Regions from separate parts of the Weizmannia sp. WK01 genome, predicted to be linked through region 1. Evidence: predicted binding sites of a transcription regulator. Region 1 holds the regulator's gene; the other holds the start of a gene.
The links. The regulator LexA, encoded in region 1, represses DNA repair genes until DNA is damaged. The targets are predictions, from matches to a motif close to CGAACATATGTTCG.
Positions count from the first base shown of each region.

Region 2: addB (helicase-exonuclease AddAB subunit AddB) is a predicted target of LexA. The motif match lies at 8,034-8,047, and genes of this name have one in related genera.

Region 1 is NZ_CP109616.1:1,866,275-1,876,808, reverse strand. Features, by position in the region: gene OF158_RS08740 (N-acetylmuramoyl-L-alanine amidase) at 1-674, shown strand, start outside; gene OF158_RS08735 (hypothetical protein) at 779-1,495, opposite strand; gene lexA (transcriptional repressor LexA) at 1,945-2,565, opposite strand; gene OF158_RS08725 (cell division suppressor protein YneA) at 2,772-3,110, shown strand; gene OF158_RS08720 (YneB family resolvase-like protein) at 3,107-3,760, shown strand; gene OF158_RS08715 (DUF896 domain-containing protein) at 3,851-4,084, shown strand; gene tkt (transketolase) at 4,203-6,209, shown strand; gene sirA (sporulation inhibitor of replication protein SirA) at 6,496-6,933, shown strand; gene OF158_RS08700 (YneF family protein) at 6,998-7,219, shown strand; gene OF158_RS08695 (cytochrome c biogenesis CcdA family protein) at 7,420-8,127, shown strand; gene OF158_RS08690 (response regulator) at 8,174-8,533, shown strand; gene OF158_RS08685 (CcdC family protein) at 8,675-9,154, shown strand; gene OF158_RS08680 (DUF2621 domain-containing protein) at 9,194-9,646, opposite strand; gene OF158_RS08675 (lysophospholipid acyltransferase family protein) at 9,878-10,462, opposite strand.
Region 2 is NZ_CP109616.1:1,120,126-1,130,659, forward strand. Features, by position in the region: gene yhfH (protein YhfH) at 40-177, opposite strand; gene OF158_RS05045 (lipoate--protein ligase) at 372-1,358, shown strand; gene OF158_RS05050 (fatty acid--CoA ligase family protein) at 1,480-3,027, shown strand; gene OF158_RS05055 (AzlC family ABC transporter permease) at 3,422-4,135, shown strand; gene OF158_RS05060 (AzlD domain-containing protein) at 4,132-4,434, shown strand; gene OF158_RS05065 (M48 family metallopeptidase) at 4,516-5,745, shown strand; gene OF158_RS05070 (IDEAL domain-containing protein) at 5,874-6,107, opposite strand; gene OF158_RS05075 (competence protein ComK) at 6,299-6,826, shown strand; gene OF158_RS05080 (TIGR00266 family protein) at 6,954-7,745, shown strand; gene addB (helicase-exonuclease AddAB subunit AddB) at 8,107-10,534, shown strand, end outside.

The sequences.
Region 1 (10,534 bases):
CTCAAAACCTTGCAAATATCGTGCGAAAAATCAACTCGCACTCTGTTAGTCTATCGGTCAGCATTCACCTCAACGCAGGGGGCGGTACGGGTATCGAGGTACACCAATATAACAGCCAAACGGATGCAGTCGCAAATCGCATCTTAAAAGGCATCTGCAAAGTCACAGGGTTGCGATCTCGCGGGCTTAAAAAGTCTCCGGGTCTATACGTGCTAAGAAACACAAAACCTCAAGCAATCCTAATTGAGGTTGGTTTTGTCGATACAAAAGAGGATGCCGATGTCGTATCTAACAAAACGGATGCTATCGGCAAAGCGATTGCAGAAGGTATTTTGAATAGATCGATCATGGCATCAAAAAATCCTTCAAAATCTAAGACAACAGCGGAGGAAATATATAGGGTGCGCAAGTCGGCTAACGATGCAAAAAGCCAAAAAGGTGCGTTTGGGGACAAATCCAATGCTATTGCTTGCGCTAAAAAATACGGATATAGCGTATACGATGAAAAAGGCAATAAAGTATATTCTGCAGCACCGAATACCTATACAGTCAAACGTGGTGATTCGCTTTGGCGGATAGCTAAAGATCACAATACTACTGTAGAAAAGCTTAAAAAACTCAATCACATTTCCGGTGACCTAATTCATCCGGGGAAAAAAATTAAATTGAAATAATAGAAGGTCCCATTAAAGACAAATCAAAAGCCCTCGCGTTTGCGGGGGCAAATTTGTACGACTGGCATCCAATATGAAAAATGAAAAGAGGTTATCCTGCGTATTTAATCTAATTTAGATAGTTTAAGTGTCACATGCTCGTTTTTCCCTAATCTTTGTGTCCCGGTATTGCTGTCGCCAGGAACTGTTTCAAATTCTCCATTATCATTTTTCTGTAATAAATCAGGGGCTTCAAAATCAATGTTCACTTTTTGCGGTGTTTTATCCTGATTCTCGAACTTGATAAATATGAATCCTTTGTTAATGACCGGGCCGCCATAAGTAACTCCCGCCTTATTTTCCTCATTGGTCATGTGGTCGATATCATCCCCAATTTCTTCAGCTGTATCAGTTATGATATCAATCTTTGTCCCCGAATAGTCAATGAATTTACCACTTTTGGTGTTATCTCCCTTTTCAAGAAAAAGAAGCCCTTTTTCACCATCCGGATTTGTTGCAAGCTTTACTGCGTAATTAAGAATGAAAGCTTTATCCTTGCTCTCCCCAAAAATAATCTGATACATGCCGTCATTAGTGGGCCCATTTAAATACTCCCCGTTAATCTTATACTCCCCTGAATTTTCATCTACAAAGGTAGTGTTTTTTTTGGCAGCAACCAATATGTCGGATGTCGTTTTAGCTACTGGCTTTTTTTCTGTTTCTGCGGTCTTGGCTTTAGATTCCTCTTTGGATGTTGAATTTGATTGTGTTGCGTTTCCCCCGCAGGCTCCCAAGCCAAATGTTAATAACCCTGTAATTCCAAAAATTAATGCCTTCTTCATTCTTCTTCCTCCTCGTATTTTTATTTTTAAATTTTCAAGGTCATGACCAAAATCATGACCAAAAAATGACCAAAATCATTTGAAAAGTATTGATTGATTTTGAAAGTGGAATCTAAAAACTTCCTTATTTATATGGATTATCAAAAATGATGAAAGTAAAAAAATGTAAAATACATGTTCCGCACACAAGTCCACCAATGGGAACGCGACCAGTATATCGAAATGTATTAAGCAAGAAACCCCTTGAAGCGTAAGGCTTTGAGGGGTTTTTGTTTATCGGGCATTTTTGCGTCGAACGCCCAGAAAAACAAAATGCCCATTAATTGCCCCGATTTTTCCTTCGAAAATAGATTGGAAGCCCAGAAATCCTCAAGTGTCACAGGCATTTTTGCCATCAAACTCGCATATGCTCTATTAAAAAAGAAGCAGCCGAAACTGCTTCTTTTTGATCAGTGCACCATTTGCCTGTACAGCCCGATGACAACGCCGAGAATGGTGACGTTTTTCAATATGATCGGTTCCATTGTCTGGTTTTCAGGTTGCAGCCGGAAGTAGTCTTTTTCCTTGAAAAATCTTTTTACTGTCGCTTCATTTTCATCTGTCATAGCGACCACGATATCTCCGTTGTTTGCCGTCTGCTGGGAGCGGACAATCACATAATCGCCGTTTAAAATCCCGGCATCCACCATGCTGTCCCCTTCAATTTCCAGCATGTAGACGGACTCGTCAGACGGGACAAGATGTTCCGGAAGCGGAAAATACTCTTCAATATTTTCTACAGCGGTAATCGGTATGCCTGCTGTTACTTTTCCGACAACAGGCACATTGACAACATTTTGGGCCGGTATTTCTTCATCATGGTCCAAAATTTCAATCGCTCTCGGCTTTGTAGGGTCGCGCCTGATCAACCCCTTGCTTTCAAGCCTTGCGAGATGGCCATGGACAGTTGAACTGGAAGCAAGTCCGACTGCCTGGCCGATTTCCCGCACGGAAGGGGGATAACCTTTTGTTTTTACTTCATGCTTGATGAAATCAAGTATCGCCTGTTGCCGTTTTGATAGTTTTGCCATTCTATTCACCTCGTCACAGTTTTGTTTGGCACCCGCGCTGCGTATGGGGACGTTTACGGGAGGAATGCCATTATTTGCTATTATTATATCACATTGCAGCAGATAAAACAAACGTAAGTTCGAAAAAATGTTGACGAAAAACAGGCGTTCGTTTTATAATAGAACTGGTGATTGGACGAACGAATATTCGCGGGAGGAAGATGGAGATGTCACGATTATGGAAAAAGTATAACTATGTTATGATTTTAGCAGGGCTTACGCTTGTTTTCGGATTTTTCATGATTGGAAGTCTGCGGGATCCATCCCCACACTATATCAAAATCAGCGTCACAGAGGGCGATACGCTTTGGAACATCGCCGGGCAGTATGCGGAAAAGGGCAAAATGTCGAGGGAAGCATTTATCAGCTGGGTTGAGCGTCATAATGATATTGACGGCAACATGATCAAAGCCGGCGAAAAAATTGTCATTCCAATAGAAAAAAATGAATTCAGCGATGATAATAGGGAACTTGCGATGAAATCACAACGGGAGACGAAAAAATGAAAGTTGTTTTATATTGCAGAGTAAGCACGGAAAAAGAAAGCCAGGAAACTTCCTTGGCGAGGCAGCGGGAAGAGCTGGAGAAGCTTTCGGATTCCCACGGTTTTCAAGTGGCCGGGGTGATCTGTGACCGGGCAAGCGGCTATGACCTGGACAGGCCCGGCATCCTTGATCTTCTTGATACGATTGAAAATGAAAAGATTGACGCCGTACTGGTGCAGGATGAAACACGGATCGGAAGAGGAAATGCAAAAATTGCATTGCTTCATTTTTTATATAAAAAAGGGATTAAAGTATATTGTTATGCGCAAAACGGAGAATTGGAGCTTTCGGAATCTGATTCAATGGTGCTGAAAATTGTCAGCATGGTTGAAGAGTATCAGCGAAAGCTGCATAACTTAAAAATTAAAAGGGGAATGGAGCGTGCAGTCAAAAACGGCTACCGTCCGGAAAAAAATTTAAAAGGGAAGCGGAATCCGGACGGCAGGGAGCGAAAGGAAGTGCCGGTTGAAGAAATTATCCGCCTGCGGGATAACGGCTTGACTTTTCAAGAAATTGCTGCGACTATGCGCGGTTTCGGCTACCAAGTTTCAAAAGCAACCGTCCACCGGCGTTACAGGGAATATATGGAGGAAACGGGGCATGATAAATAGTATCAAAACCGTTTCACGGGTGCGCTTTCGTTGCAGGCGGGTCCATATTTTAGTAAGATGGCATCAATTACGGATAAAAGGAGAGAAAATATGCTTTCAAAAGAAAAAATGGCAAGGATTAACGAATTGGCGAAAAAAGCGAAAACCGGCGCCCTGACAAGTGAAGAAGCAAAGGAACAGTCAAAATTGCGAAGCGAGTATTTGCAGGCGTTCCGCTCTTCATTCAGAAAAACGATTGAAAATGTCCGTGTGCTTGACCCGGCTGGCCAGGACGTTACCCCGGAAAAAATTAAGCAAATTCAAACAAAAAGAAAGCTGCACTAAAAAGGAAACCATCCTGCTTTTTTCTTACAAAATCCATACAAAATGGTAAAAGAGTTGTGTTATGGGTTTCACTTGCCTTAATATAGAGTTGTAACCCATGAAGAAAGGATGTTAACAGATGTTTGATAAAACGGACGAACTGGCAGTCACAACAATCCGAACATTGTCCATTGACGCCATCGAAAAAGCAAAATCCGGTCATCCGGGGCTTCCGATGGGGGCTGCACCAATGGCATACACCCTCTGGACAAGATATTTGAACCATAATCCGGAAAACCCGCACTGGTTTAACCGGGACCGTTTCGTATTATCCGCAGGGCATGGTTCCATGCTGCTCTATAGCCTGCTCCATTTATCCGGTTATGCATTAAGCATGGATGATATTAAAAATTTCCGGCAATATGGCAGCAAAACCCCGGGTCATCCGGAATACGGGCATACGGAAGGCGTGGAAGCAACGACCGGTCCGCTCGGGCAGGGGATTGCCATGTCAGTCGGAATGGCGATGGTAGAACGGCATCTGGCGGCTGTATACAATAAAGAAAATTTCCCTGTCATTGACCATTATACATATGCTTTATGCGGAGATGGCGACTTAATGGAAGGCGTATCTGCCGAAGCTGCTTCATTGGCGGGACACTTAAAATTGGGACGTCTCATTGTATTGTACGATTCCAATGACATTTCCCTTGACGGCGACTTAAATAAGGCCTTTTCCGAAAGTGTTGCCGACCGGTTTAAAGCATACGGCTGGCAGTATTTGCGGGTTGAAGACGGGAATGATATGGCACAGGTCGCAAAAGCGATCGAGGAAGCAAAGGCGGATACAAGTCGGCCGACACTCATTGAAGTGAAAACGATCATCGGTTACGGTTCTCCAAACAAATCCGGGAAATCGGCTGCCCACGGCGCCCCGCTCGGAGAAGATGAACTGAAACTAACGAAAGAAGCGTATAAATGGACATTTGAAGAAGACTTCTATGTTCCGGATGAAGTTTACGCACGGTTCCGTGAATTGGTTGTGGAAAATGGCGTGAAAAAGGAACAGGAGTGGGCGTCCCTGTTTGAGGCCTATGAAAAACAATACCCGCAGCTTGCGGCTGAACTAAAACAGGCGATAAAAGGCGGGCTGCCGGATGGATGGGACAAGGACATTCCGGTCTATGAAGAAGGCAAAACCCTTGCCAGCCGTGCGGCAAGCGGGGAAGTGCTAAATGCCGTCTCCAAACATTTGCCGTCTTTGTTCGGGGGATCTGCAGACCTTGCCGGATCCAACAATACGCGGCTGAAAGAAGACAAGGACTATATGCCGGATGCCTATGAAGGGCGCAATATTTGGTTCGGTGTCCGCGAATTTGCGATGGGCGCAGCCATGAACGGTATGGCGCTTCATGGTGGTGTCCATGTATACGGCGGCACGTTCTTTGTTTTCTCGGATTATTTGCGTCCTGCCATCCGCCTAGCTGCTCTTATGGGCCTTCCGGTAACGTACGTCTTTACGCATGACAGTATCGCTGTCGGGGAAGACGGTCCGACACATGAACCGGTTGAACAGCTTCCTTCTTTAAGAGCGATGCCGGGCTTGTCGGTCATCCGCCCCGCGGACGGCAATGAAACGGCGGCTGCCTGGCGCCTTGCTCTGTCATCTGAAAACCATCCGACAGCGCTTGTTTTGACGCGCCAAGGGCTGCCAACCTTGAAAGGGACGTCTGAAAAAGCGTTGGAAGGCGTTTCAAAAGGTGCCTATGTCGTGTCCCCTGCACAAAAAGAAACGGCTGACGTTCTCCTTCTTGCCAGCGGGTCGGAAGTCCATCTGGCTGTGCTCGCGCAACAGCAATTGGCGGAACAAAAGATTGATGCTGCTGTTGTCAGCATGCCGTCATGGGACCGTTTTGAACAGCAAAGCAAAGCATACAAAGAATCCGTATTGCCGGCACAGGTGAAAAAACGCCTTGCCATTGAAATGGCTTCACCATTCGGCTGGGAAAGGTATACCGGGGATGAAGGCGATATTTTGTCGGTTAATACGTTTGGCGCCAGCGGAAACGGTAAAACCGTTATGGAAAAATACGGATTTACCGTTGAAAATGTTGTGGCACGTGTAAAAAAATTATTGGGCATGTAATCGTTCCGGGCCTGCTTTTGCGGTATTCGCGAAAGCAGGCTCATTTTTTATGCAGGAAGGGTATAAGAAAAGGGGGACTAAAAGTGCGGGGGCTGAGCTGAATGGCTTTTCCCTTGGATGCTACCGCATAATCGGCAGCGCGTTGATGTATTTACGCTTATTTTCTTGTCTGTACATGCAATCAAATGTTTCAAATTCATTTTTTAAATTTTGTTACAACAAACGACAACTTTTTTGAGGCCCGTCCATTATAGTGAAGGTAACAAAGTTGCGGGAGTGAGATCATATGCGGTCCTATTCTATCTATCTGATAAAAGAGGAGTTTGCACAATATTATTACGGCAGGGAACGAATGTTTTTTAATCTTTTTCACCAGTATGCGCACGTTTCCGGAAGTTTGAAAAATGTCCTCAGCAGACAGATCCATTATATTACAAAGCCGATTCCGCTCTTGTCTGTCCATCATGTCTTGCAGCCGTTATTTTCTGACACCAGCAACATGACGAAAACAGGCGCTTGCCAACTTCTTTCAAAGAAAGAGGGGCAGGTGCTGGAAGTGACCATAGAAGAAAGAATGCTCCAGCTGAACGTATACGGGAGTTATGATACAGAAACCGCCGTTTTTGAAATTCTGAGGAACTTTAAAGGAGATTTGCTTGCAATCGATTATGACCATAAACGATTCGGCTGGATAAAACCGGTTAAAGAAAGAAAATTCGTGTGAGAAGAAAACAAGTATTGTATAATTCAAATGGATTTAGTACACTGTATGTGAGTGAAGGAGGTATATTATGATTTGGGTGTTCGTTCTTGTAGCCCTAATTGCTCTTTTGGCAGGCGCAGCAATCGGGTTTTTCATCGCCCGTAAATATATGATGAATTACCTGAAGAAAAATCCGCCGATTAATGAACAAATGCTGAGAATGATGATGATGCAAATGGGTATGAAGCCGTCTCAAAAGAAAATCAATCAAATGATGAATGCCATGAACAAACAAATGAAATCTTAAGCTGGGCGACCGGCTTTTGTGGTATATCCATCACCATTGTTAAGCTTCTCACGATTCTGTAAACCACTTTTTCTGCCAATTTTCTGCACAGAAAAGGTGGTTTTTGATTTCATGTTCCATTTTTATGCTTTTTACGATGTTTTTTCTCTTTCAATCAGTTTATGTTAAAATGAAAATGAGCCGGGATGGGGAGTGAACCGATGGCTGATGTAACTGTATGGCTGTCTTTCGGGGCAGGTTTCATGAGCTTTATATCGCCTTGCTGCCTGCCGCTTTATCCTGCTTTTGTTTCTTATATAACAGGCGCTTCTGTCAGCCGGTTAAAAAGCGGGGGCGGCATGCGGGAGTGGAAAAGTATCCTGCATACCGTTTGGTTTCTCGCGGGATTTTCCACTGTTTTTATTGCATTGGGGTTTGGTGCTTCCTGGATCGGGAGTTTTTTTATCCGTTACCAGGATGTCATCCGGCAGCTCGGTGCAGTCGCGCTCATTTTTTTTGGGCTGCTTGCAGCGGGCATTTTTCATCCGGGGATCTTTATGAAGGTGTACCGAATCGATATAAAAAAGCAGCCGGCGGGATTTTTGGGTTCTTTTCTCGTCGGGCTAGTGTTTGCTGCCGGCTGGACGCCCTGCACCGGGCCGATTCTTGCCTCGGTATTGGCAATGGCAGTGGCCCATCCGGCTTCTGCGTCGGTCTATATGGCTGCATATGTACTTGGCTTTTCCATACCTTTTTTTGTCCTTGCTTTTTTTATCGGACGGTTGGGGTGGATGCAAAAATACAGCGTAAAACTTTTAAAATGGAGCGGTGTTGTGATGATAGTCGCCGGAATCCTGCTCTTTTTTGACTGGATGCCTGTCATTTCCGGTTATATGAGTGCACTGTTCGGGGGATTCCAGGGATTTTAATCCGGGTTGCATTTTAACGGATCAATGAGGAGGAGAAATTCGATCGATGGCAAATGTGTTAATTGTGGATGATGCAAAATTTATGAGGATGACTTTGGCGAAAATGCTGGAAAACGGCGGCCATACCGTTGTAGGCGAAGCGGAGAACGGGCAGCGGGCGATTGAATTATACCGTGAAGTCAGGCCGGATGTTGTGACGATGGACATTACTATGCCGGAGATGACCGGCATTGAAGCGGTAAAAAAGATCGTGCGCGAATTCCCGGACGCAAAAATTATTATTTGCTCCGCGCTTGGCCAGCAAAAACTGGTCGTCGAAGCAATTGAATCCGGCGCAAAGGATTTTATCGTCAAGCCTTTTGATGAAACGCGTGTTTTAGAAGCGGTTGAACGCGTTTTGAACTGACAGGCGCCACAAAAAAAGGGAGGCAGGCATTCCGGCTGGACATCAACCCCGCTTTTATGGTTGAATATTACCATAGGAAACATATATTTATCGTATCTACATTTCTTTTGTTAAAAATCTGTTACTAAAGAGGGTTGAGACATGGAAGGCATTATCATCTCGTTCATTGTTGCGATTTTGATGGGGTCTTTGGTCATTTTTGTCCGTTTAAAAGGGCAGAACAAGCCCGTTTCCACAAAAAAAATATTGTTGCCGCCGGTCTTTATGAGTACCGGGGCATTGATGTTTGTCGTCCCGTATTTTCGTGTGACACCTGCCGAAGTATTGGAAGCATTTGTGGTCGGAATGTTCTTTTCCATATTTTTAATTAAAACTTCCCGTTTCGAAGTCCGTGACGGAAACGTATATTTAAAACGATCGAAAGCTTTTCCGTTTATTTTGATCGGGCTTCTTCTCATCCGGTTGCTGATGAAGGTGGTGCTTAGTTCTTCGATTCAAATCGGGCAGCTGAGCGGCATGTTTTTTCTGCTCGCATTCGGCATGATTCTGCCGTGGCGCGTCGCCATGTATATTCAGTACAGGCGGCTCATGCAGGAACTGGATGAAGGGGTCCGTGCTTGAAAAAACATCATTCGCTTTTGCCGAATGATGTTTTTTCATTTATTGGGCCGATTTTGTTTTTTCCTGCGCAAACAATTGCTCATATCGGCTGTCGTCGATGTTCAGCTGCTTCAATTTTTTTCGGAGGAATTTATGGTCGCGTTTCGGCGTAGCGAGAATATAGCCCTGAATGATATTGTCCAGTGTCATTTTTTTTGTATTTTTGGAAAGCGCCACATCCCCGATTTTTGCTGCGATCTTTTTCCTGGCCACATCGCGGAACAATTCCGGGACAGGGCTTACCAGTTCTTCAAGCAGTTCCCTGTACTCCGGCGTCCAGAGGTGCCGCGTTTTAAGGATTGTCTCCTCCTGCCGGTCAAGTATTGATTTTCCGTCTTCTTTCGGAAGCCTTTTCAAAAATTTCCGGAACATAAAATAGCCGCCAACTGAAAAGAGAAAAACGAGACAGAGGATCCATATTAAAATAAAGGCAGAAAACCATCCACTCAGCATGACGCTCTCCTCCTTGGCAAGTACTCGCTTTTATTATAAGAAAAGATGGACTGTTTTTTCAATTAAAAAAGGAAAAACCCTTTCGCCGGCCGGCAGGGGACAGAGAAAAAGGGATGTTTTATCTTTATTTGTCCATGAAAAAAACGGTGAGGCACTTTGAATGCGGTGCCTCGCCGTTTTTTTGATTTCTTTTGTGCTTTTTCATCTGCTTCGGGCAAGCAGAAAGCATTTTTACTGTTTTTTCAGCGCTTCAAAAGTGTCTTGCAGCAGAACAATCGTTTTTTCAATTTCTTCTTTTGTTCCTTTTTTTTCGTCTGCCAGCCTGATCGGGTCGCCAAAGCGCACGCGTTTCGGCTTTCTCGCGAGGACTTCTTTGAACGTTTTCGGCCCTTCGTAAATGGCCGGGACAAGCGGCACATTTGCTTTTAAAGCAATCGTCACGGCACCGCGTTTTAAAGAAACATGTTCGCTTTTGCGTGTTCCGGAAGGGAAAATGCCGACGACCTTCCCTTCTTTTAAAAGTTTCATTGGAATTTTAATCGAGCTCGGGCCCGGATTTTCACGATTGACGGGAAAAGCGTGCAACTTCGTGAATAGCCATTTTGACCATTTTTTAGAGAAAAGTTCCTGTTTCGCCATATAATGAATTTGGACAGGCCAGATGGCAATCGCCAGGTAAATAATATCCAGCCATGTTTGGTGGGTACAAACGACCACAAACGGAGCCGCAGGGATTTTCTCTTTGTTTTCTTTTTTGATTTTGCCGCCAAGCAGCCAAAAAATGCCGGCAACAACATAATAGCCAAACCGGTACATGATTACACCCCCACAAGCATTTTATACTATACAGGCATGCTTGTTCTACTAATTTGGAAAAAAATATTTAAA
Region 2 (10,534 bases), 750 kb from region 1:
AGCGTGAAGGCGTTTTTTATCTTTGCGCTGCCCTTTTTGTTATTCATGGCTTTTCACATGCAGGCAGTTCGGGCATGTATTGCCATAGCATTCCGACTGCTCATCGATTTTTTTACCGCATTCTGTGCAATATTTGTCAGGCAAGTTTTTGAAAAAGTCTAAAATATTTTGTACCATTTTCACGACTCCTTTGTTATATAACTGTTTACTATATTTTTTAATTGTATTATAACAGTTTTTAAATGTCAATGGCGAAACGGTGAATTTTTTAGAAAAATAGAGAAAAGATCAAAGATTGCCCACGGGCATCCCTTGTTCTATAATGAAAATGAAAGGGATTGCTTTACATTTTGCATAAAGGAGGCGGCATTATGCTGTTTATTGATAATCAGGGTATTACCGACCCGCGCATCAACCTTGCCATCGAAGAGTATGCCCTGAAAAATCTCGATATCAATGAAACTTATTTACTTTTTTACATAAACCAGCCGTCGATTATTATCGGCCGCAACCAAAACACCATCGAAGAAATCAATACGGATTACGTGGACAAAAATGGTGTCATCGTCGTCCGCAGGCTCTCCGGCGGCGGCGCGGTGTACCATGATCTCGGCAACATCAATTTCAGTTTCATCACAAAAGATGACGGCGAGTCCTTCAGCAATTTCCGCAAATTTACCGATCCGGTTGTGCAGGCATTACGCAAACTCGGTGTAAACGCAGAATTGAGCGGGCGCAATGACATCCAAGTTGGCGACCGGAAAATTTCGGGGAACGCGCAGTTTTCCACAAACGGGCGCATGTTCAGCCACGGCACGTTGATGCTCAATTCAGAACTTGATAAAGTTGCACAGGCTTTAAAGGTCAAAAAAGAAAAAATCGAATCAAAAGGGATCAAGTCAGTGAGGAGCCGCGTCGCCAACATCTCCGAATTTCTCGACCATCCGATCTCCATGTCGGCATTCAGGCAATTGCTTTTGGAAAGCATTTTCGGCGGCAAGGAAATACCGGAATATCAGCTGACCGAAAAGGATTGGGAAAAAATCCGCCAAATTTCCAAAGAGCGGTACCAGACATGGGAATGGAACTATGGCAAATCGCCGAAATTCAATCTCCGACATTCCCGGCGTTTTCCGGTGGGAACGGTCGATGTGCGCCTTGACGTGAACAAAGGGATCATCGAAAACTGTAAAATTTACGGCGATTTCTTCGGCATCGGGGAAGTAAAGGATATAGAAGAAAAGCTGACCGGCTGCCGTTATGAGCGCGCCGGTATTGAAAAAGCGTTGGAAGGCGTAGATATCCGGCATTATTTTGGCAACATAACGAAAGAAGATTTTATCAGCCTTATCTATTAAGAACGCGCAAATTCCCGGGTTCCAATGGCAATCCGGGAATTTGTATTGAAATATTTTAATTGTTTTTATATAATAAATGGGTAGAATGAATGATTGTTCACTCAGAAAGGGGAGGGAGAAATTGAATTTACCGTCCAGTTTAAAAAAGACGGCGGAAACGAACGCGGACAAAACAGCTTATATTTTTATGGATCAGCTTGTTACGTACAAGGAACTTGACACGGCCGTTTCAAAGTTTGCGGACGGGCTGAAAAAACTCGGGCTCAAAAAAGGGGATCATATGGCCCTTCTGCTTGGCAATTCACCGCAATTTATTATTGCCTTGTACGGGGCGATGCGGGCCGGCGTGACGACGATACCGGTCAACCCGATTTACACGCCGGAGGAAATTCGCTACATATTGGATAACGGTGATGTGAAAGCAGTCGTGGCGCTTGATTTATTTGTACCATATGTGGATAAGATCGATGCCCTGCTGCCGAAAGTAGAGCATTACATCATTTGTGAAACCGATCCGGCAAAAGTGGGAAAATATGCGCACCCAAAATTGAAATCGTTTTCACAAATACTGGCGGAAAGTTCGCCGTTCGTCGAAGAAGTGCCGCTTTCTGAAGAGGATACGGCGGTTATTTTGTATACGTCCGGAACGACCGGAAAGCCAAAAGGAGCGATGCTTACGCATAAAAATTTATATTCAAATGCGAGCGATATCGGCTCCTATTTGAAAATGAGCGCGGATGACCGGGTCATTACGGCGTTGCCAATGTTTCACGTTTTCTGCCTGTCGGTTGCCGTGAATGCGCCGCTCATCAGCGGGGCAACGCTGCTCATATTGCCGAAGTTCAGCCCGAAAGAAGTGTTCCGGGTGGCAAAACAATACAAAGCAACGATATTTGCCGGCGTGCCGACGATGTACAATTATTTGTTCCAATATGAAGGCGGGGATCCGAAAGACTTCGCAACGCTCAGGCTGTGCATCTCGGGCGGCGCTTCGATGCCGGTTGCGCTTCTGAAAAACTTTGAAAAAAAATTCAATGTGCTCATTTCGGAAGGATACGGATTGTCAGAAGCCTCCCCGGTTACCTGCTTCAATCCGCTTGACCGCCCGCGCAAACCGGGATCGATCGGCGCCAATATTGTCCATGTTGAAAATAAAGTCGTGGATGAGCTAGGAAATGAGGTGCCTGTCGGCGAAGTGGGCGAACTCGTTGTACGTGGTCCGAACGTGATGAAAGGGTACTATAAAATGCCGGAAGAAACGGCGGCTGCGATCCGGAACGGCTGGCTGCATACCGGGGACATGGCGAGAATGGATGAAGACGGTTACTTTTATATTGTAGACCGCAAGAAAGATATGGTCATTGTCGGTGGTTTTAATGTGTATCCGCGCGAAGTAGAAGAAGTGCTTTACGACCATCCGGATGTCGTGGAGGCAGCTGCAGTGGGCATCCCTGACCCCAATCAAGGGGAAGTCGTGAAAGTATATGTCGTATCGAAAAACAAAAATCTGACGGAACAGGCATTGCTCGATTATTGCAAAGAACGGCTTGCCAAATACAAAGTCCCGAAAGAAATTGAATTTCTGGATGAGCTTCCGAAAAACACAACCGGAAAAATTTTGCGCAGGTCTTTAAAAGAACAGCTGCAAAAACAATCGGCCCGGCCATAAAAAATCGGGATACGGAAAAGCCAAAGATTAGAAAACCGGGCGCACGGTTTCCTAGAAAAATTGCAATATGGAAGTAGGGACTGCTGAAAACGATTAAAAAATCGGCGGTAAATGGCAAAAAACGCATGCAAAGCCAATCAGAATAAATCCGCCGCGGAACGGAAAACCGCTCGAAAAAGCCCGAAAGAAACGGCGGGACACCACCATTCATCGTGTCCCGCCGTTTTTTTATTGCATCTTTCTTGATAAACAACACTTTTTCAGTGCCCTTCTGAACGAAAAGCCAGATTTTTGGCATCTTGTTAGAAAAACAGACAAGGCGTATAATAGGAAAATATAAGAATATTGGATCATCATTTCAAAGCTGGGGGGATAAAAGTTGGAAGCAGCATCCATGGCGGAGGAAAAAACAGGCAGTTTCAAACCCGGGCTGCAGGCAGGCGCAAGCATTGCGATCGGATACTTTCCCATTGCGCTCACATTCGGCCTGTTGTCTAAAACAACCGGCCTGACATTGATAGAGACTGTGCTGATGAGCCTGATTGTCTATGCCGGCGCCAGCCAGTATATGGGTTTAAGTTTGATCGCTGCCGGCACAAGCCCGTTTGTCATTATCCTGACCACCTTTGTCGTCAACATCCGCCATTTTCTTATGACTGCCGCCTTGAACCAAAAAGTGGAAGAACCAAGCAAATGGAAACGCGGATTGTTTGCGTTCGGCATTACGGATGAAACTTTCTCGGTGCTCGCCATGCGGAACGGAAAAATACCGCTCGGCTACGGATTTGGCGTCACTTTTATCGCTTATGCCAGCTGGGTCGTGAGCTCCGGGATCGGGTATGTAATCGGAGCCAATCTGCCGCAATTTTTGCAGGCAAGCATGACGGTTGCCTTATATGCGATGTTTATTGGCCTCCTTGTCCCGTCTTTGAAAAAAAGTGTGAAAGTCCTTTTCCTTGCCGCCCTTTCAGCAGCGTTCAACAGCATTTTTACCGGTTACGGCGTCATGGAGGAAGGCTGGTCCATCATCGTATCCACTTTGTTGTCGGCTTTTTTGGTCGAAATGGCGGAAACATACAAACGGAAAAAGCAGGTGAAAGAAAAATGAACACCATCCTCCTCGTGATTATCGGCATGGGCATCGTAACGTTTTTGCCGCGGATGCTGCCGCTCGTCCTTTTGCAAAACAAAACGCTGCCGCCATTTTTGGAAGGCATTTTAAAAAATGTTCCGTACGCCATTTTAGGCGCCTTGATTTTTCCAAAAGTGTTTTTGATCCAAAAAGATCCGCTGTTCGGGGTAATCGGCGCGGGAACGGCCATCCTCCTCGCGTTCATCGGCGCGAATGTCATCATTGTCGTGCTCGGGGCGATTGCGGTGTTGAGCTTTTATTCTTTTCTGTTTTAAGGCAAAGCCGTATTGGCTGTTCTAAATGCCTTTTTCCTTGGCTACATATATAGAAGAGGACAAGGAAGGAGTGCATGTGGAGTGAAGATGAAGTGGGCGCTGCGGGCGATTGCGGCATACATCCTGTTCGGCCTTTTGATGTACTGGTATTTGTTTTATTACGCCGATGCTGCTCTTCCCGCCCAATATAAAGGGACAGCCGCAGATCCCGCTACTTTTATGAGCGGCCGCCAATTGTTTTTAAGCGAAGCATACGCAAAAATCAGGAATCTGCTTTTTTTCCTATCCGTGCCGTATGAATGGCTGTTTTATTTTTTGGTACTTGTGCTTGGCATTTCCAAAATGTTTGAACAATGGGCAGCGGCAGTTTCACGCATCCGCCTCATTCAAACCGCGGTTTATTTCTTTTGGTTTTCGCTTGCATCCTTTTTGTTTACCTTTCCGTTCGGTTATTTGTCCCATCGTTTTTCAAAAGCGTACGGCATTTCCACCCAAGATTTTGCAGGATGGATGAAAGATGAACTGACCGATTTCTGGGTAAACTTTGCCATCATGTTTGCTGTCGTCGCGGTATTGTACGCCTTGATGAAAAAATTCCGGCGAAAATGGTGGCTCCCGGCCTGGCTGCTTTCCATTCCTTTTACGGTATTCATGATGTTTATCCAGCCGGTCGTGATTGACCCGCTGTATAACGATTTTTATCCGTTAAAAGATAAGGCGCTGGAGGCGAAAATTCTGGCGCTTGCGGAAAAAGCACAGATTCCCGCTGATCATGTGTACGAAGTGAATATGTCGGAAAAAACAAACGCCCTGAATGCTTACGTCACCGGCATCGGTTCCAACTCAAGAATCGTACTCTGGGACACGACCCTCAACCGTATGGATGATAAAGAAATTTTATTTGTGATGGCACACGAGATGGGGCATTATGTAGAAAAACATATCTACTTCGGCATCGCGGGCTATATTTTGATGATGCTCATCGGGCTGTGGCTGATTGCCAGGTGGATGAATGCGGTTGGGCGGTGGATGTCCGGGATTTCCAGCATCAGCTCGCTGCCTTTATTTTTGCTCATTTCCTCGGTTCTCCTTTTTGCGTCAAGCCCGCTTACCAACTGGGCATCGCGCTACCAGGAGATGCGGGCGGACCGTTATGCCGTACAGATGACGCATGATAAAAAGTCCGGGGTTGAAACGTTCCAAATTTTAACAAAAGCGGGTTTAAGCGAAGTCAATCCACCGCTTCTTGTCAAAATATTTCGCTATGACCATCCAACAATGCTGGAGCGGATCCGCATGCTGGAAGAATAAGGGATACTGAAAGTGCAGTAGGCGCGGCCTGTTCCGGGCAAAAATCTTTTGGCCGCGCCCTGCATTTGCCATTTTTATGCAAAAGAAAAGCCGTGCAAACGGGCCGGGCCTGTTTGCATGGCCTGTATTTAACCAAATTGCAGGTTGATTTTTTTCAGTTCGTTTGTTAAATGCATGAACTGCTCCTTATCGCGAAGATCAAGTACATGGTCAATTTTTCTTAACAACGCTTCTCTTTTTTTGTTCAGCAGGATCTCATTCAGCAACATGTCCGTGTAAATGTGTTCCACAAATTTCTCCATCTGAATCCGGGACTTCGGGCTTTCTTTCGGCACGTCAGAGAAAGATTTTTTGTTTTCCATGTATGATCACCTTTTTCCGCTTTTTTTTATTATACAGAGCATTTCAATAAAAAGCAATGTAAAAATTGAATTTTTCTGAAACGGTAAACAAGGAAAAAAATGCATATTTTTAGAAAAACGACTAGAAATGTAGGAAATTTGTACTATAATAGAAAGTGAATTATGAGAAAAATAGAATGGGGGAATACTTTATGCAACATGGAGAATTGGACATTCATCCAAATACGATTGCGCTGATTCCTTGCCAGGAGGGAGGAGAAACAGGGACAAAAATACTGGAAGTGGATCGGGAACGATTTGTGCCAGAACTTCCCCTGAGTATCGTGAAAAAAAGCTGTCAATACTTTGGAAGCGATTACGAAGGAAGGAAAAATGCGACAAAAAGCTTGATTCATGTTCGGCACAAGCCGCCGATCCTCGTTGATCCTCATACAGCTACCATAATTTTTCCAACAAAATCGCCCAGCCAGCCGGACTGTATTTGGCTGATCTCCGGGCATATTAAAGACCACACCCCAGAAGGCAAAAAAACTGAAGTGATTTTTTCAAACAATCAATCACTCGTATTGCCAATCAGCTACGGTTCGTTTATTAACCAGTACCATAAAGCAGCTGCTTTGCAGGTTGCTTATGAAATTAATATCCGACGCTCCCGCATGCAATTTTTGAAACAACAGGGATACAGGGCGATGGAAGACAGCGGGCTGTATTGGATTTAAGCTTGGCAGGGAGGGGGCCCCTGCCTTTTCGTCCAATAAAACGAACGCCTGCCCGGGAAATAAAAATGAAACATTGCGAACGGCAAGTCCGTATACAGGGGGTAGTGCAATTTGAGGAGGTTTGGAAATGAACAACCACGATATTGATTTTAAACTGGTCGGGGATGACATGCAGTTTGTCGAAGTCGAGCTCGACCCGCAGGAGACCGTCATCGCCGAGGCCGGCAGCTTGATGATGATGGAAGACGGCATCCGGATGGAAACGATTTTTGGCGACGGATCGGGCAGCCAGGGCGGAGGCATTATGGGAAAACTGTTCTCTGCAGGAAAACGGCTGATCACCGGCGAAAGTCTTTTTATGACCGCCTTTACGAACGAAGGCCGTGATAAAAAGCATGTAGCGTTTGCAGCGCCTTATCCGGGCAAAATTGTACCGATGGATTTAAGTGAACAAGGGGGAAAAATCATTTGCCAGAAAGATGCATTTTTGGCAGCGGCAAAAGGGGTTTCAGTTGGTGTTGAATTTCAGCGGAAACTTGGAACAGGGTTTTTCGGCGGGGAAGGATTTATTATGCAGAAGCTTGAGGGAGACGGCCTTGCCTTTATTCATGCAGGCGGCACGATCCAGAAACGCGAGCTCGCACCCGGCGAAACATTAAAGGTGGATACAGGCTGCCTTGTCGCCATGTCACGGACGATCGATTATGACATTGAATTTGTCAAAGGGATCAAAACAGCCCTGTTTGGGGGAGAGGGCCTGTTCTTTGCCACTTTACGCGGGCCGGGATCGGTCTGGGTGCAGTCCCTGCCATTCAGCCGCCTGGCCAGCCGCGTATTTGCCGCAATGCCGGCAGCGGGCGGTTCGAAGGATGAAGGCAGCATGGCAAAAGGCTTGTTTAATTTGTTTAACGGGGATTAAGAGGTGTAAAAGCACTGCATTTTGCGGGACGTTTCCCGGAACAGGCAGTGCTTTTTTTTGGCATATGAAAAAATGATACGCCCGGACGGAAGCGGGGAGAGTGCCCCGACGGCGGTTGCGTGGACCGGCCGGATGGGGAGGGCATCCGGATTGGATGGGAAGGACTTTTCCGGGGGCGGGAAAAGGCAGTATTTTACTTGGAAGCGGGGCATCCCCCGGCAGAAAAAACAGGAAGCATATTTTTTTGGCAAAAAGCTTGATTCATAGAAAAATATCCGTTACAATAAAAGAACAAATGTTCCTTGTCCGGCATGTTTCCGGATATGGAGCCAACTGAGCCCATCAAAAGGAAGTGAACCAATTGTCCCTTCGATTTATTACCGGGCGCCCCGGGACAGGAAAGACAGCTTTCATCCACCGTGAAATCAGGCAGAAACTGCTTGGCGATCCGGGCGGGGCACCGCTCATTTACCTTGTTCCGGAGCAAATGACTTTTTTATCGGAAACACGGCTTGCGCATGACCCTGAACTGGGCGGGATGATCCGCGCCCAGGTGTACAGTTTTACGCGCCTTGCCTGGAAAATATTGCAGGAAGTCGGCGGGATCAGCCGTACCCATGTATCGAGCAGCGGGTTAAATATGCTCATTCGGAAAATTTTGGAAGACCAAAAAGAAGAACTGTCGGTTTTCACGCGGGCGGCGGATAAGACCGGCTTTATTGACAATGTCGAACGCATTCTGACTGAATTCAAACGATTTTGCGTTTCACCTGCACAGCTTCAGGAAAAACGTGCGTCAATCGAGGAAGCGGACGGGGAAAGAGTGCTTTCCGACAAGCTGCACGATTTGGAATGCGTATATCAGGCATATGAACAAAAGCTGGAAGGCAAATACATTGATTCGGAAGATTACTTAAGGCTGCTTGCTTCTGCCATTGAAAAATCCCGCTATCTGGACGATGCGGAAATTTATATAGACGGCTTCCATACTTTTAACCCGCAGGAATACTTGGTGATCGGGGAACTCCTGAAAAAATGTCGCCGCGTGACGGTTGCGCTCACAACGGACCGGGCTTTCCGCGGGATGCAGCCGGATGATTTATACTTGTTCCGGATGCCGGGAGAAGCCTATGCCCATATTTATGAACTGGCGCGCGCCTTTCAAATTGAAACGGAAGAAGACGTGGCGCTGTATGAACCGGTCCGTTTCCGGCATGAAAGTTTGCGCTTTTTGCAGTCCCGGTTTGAAGAACTCCCGTTTCCTTCTTTTCCGGGGGAAAGCAGCATCGAAATCTGGCAGGCGAACAACCGGCGGGCAGAAATCGAAGGCGTTGCCCGTTCCATCCGTGAAGCGGTTATGGAAGGCAGCTGCCGCTATCGTGACATTGCCCTCCTTGTTCGCAACGGGGAGGCCTATCAGGATTTAATCGAAACGGTTTTTTACGATTATGATGTGCCGTATTTTATTGACAGAAAACGGCCGATGCTGAACCATCCGCTCATTGAACTGATCCGTTCGACTTTGGAAATCATCCGCGGCAACTGGCGTTATGAACCGGTTTTCCGTGCCATCAAAACAGAATTGCTGTTTCCGCCTGGAGATACCCGTATGCTGCGTGAAAAAATGGACCGGCTTGAAAACTATTGTCTGGCTTACGGCATCCAGGGGGAACGGTGGACGAGTAGAAAAAGATGGGAATACCGGCGGATCCGCGGCCTCGAACTAGAAAACCTGCCACAAACGGATGAGGAAAGAAAAATCGAACAGGAACTGAATGAACTCAGGCTTCTCGTCACGGCGCCGATTTTGCGCCTGTCGCGGCGTTTGAAGCGCGCCCGCACTGGAAAAGCGCTTTGTGAAGCGTTGTATCTTTATCTCGAAGAATTGGAGATTCCGGAAAAACTGGAAGCGCTCCGGCTTGAAAAGGAAGAAGCGGGGGATCTTGTCGCTGCCAGGGAACACGACCAGGCATGGGATGAAGTCATGGGCGTTTTGGATCAGTATGTTGAAATCCTTGGCGATGAACCTGCTGATGTTGGGAAATTCTCTGCCATTATGGAAACCGGGCTTGAGTCATTAAAATTTTCGATCGTTCCTCCGGCTTTGGACCAGGTGCTCGTGGCGAATCTGGAGCAGTCCCGGCTGTCTGATGTCAAACTGGCGTTTATCATTGGGGTCAATGACGGGGTCATGCCGGCGAAAATTTCCGAAGATGGCGTTTTAAATGATGAAGAGCGTGAATATTTAAGACTTACCGGGCTTGAAATTATGCCCGGCAGCAAAAGGCGCCTGCTCGACGAAGAATTTATCTTTTACCGGGCATTGACGACACCTTCTGAAAAACTGGTACTATCTTTTCCGCTTGCCGATGAAGAAGGGAAAGCATTGCTGCCGTCCCCGTTCATCAACCGGATAGAGGACATGTTCCCGGCACGCGGCGGCGGATTATGGGTGAATGACCCGGCGGAACTGGAAGAGAAGCAGCAAGCTGCATACATTTCCCATCCGGCGGCTGCCATTGCTTTTGTCACTTCGCAGCTGCAGTTGAAAAAAAGAGGGTATCCGATGGCCGACTTCTGGTGGGATACGTATAACTTTTATATGGAGCACCCGGAATGGAAAAATCGGGCGGCCCATGCTTTTTCCAGTTTGTTTTACCAAAACAAAGCCCGGAAGCTCTCCGAAAAAACGAGCCGGGAACTGTACGGCGACCATATCCTTGCCAGCGTATCGAGAATGGAGCAGTTTTTCACCTGCCCGTTTTCCCATTTTTCGACATACGGGCTGA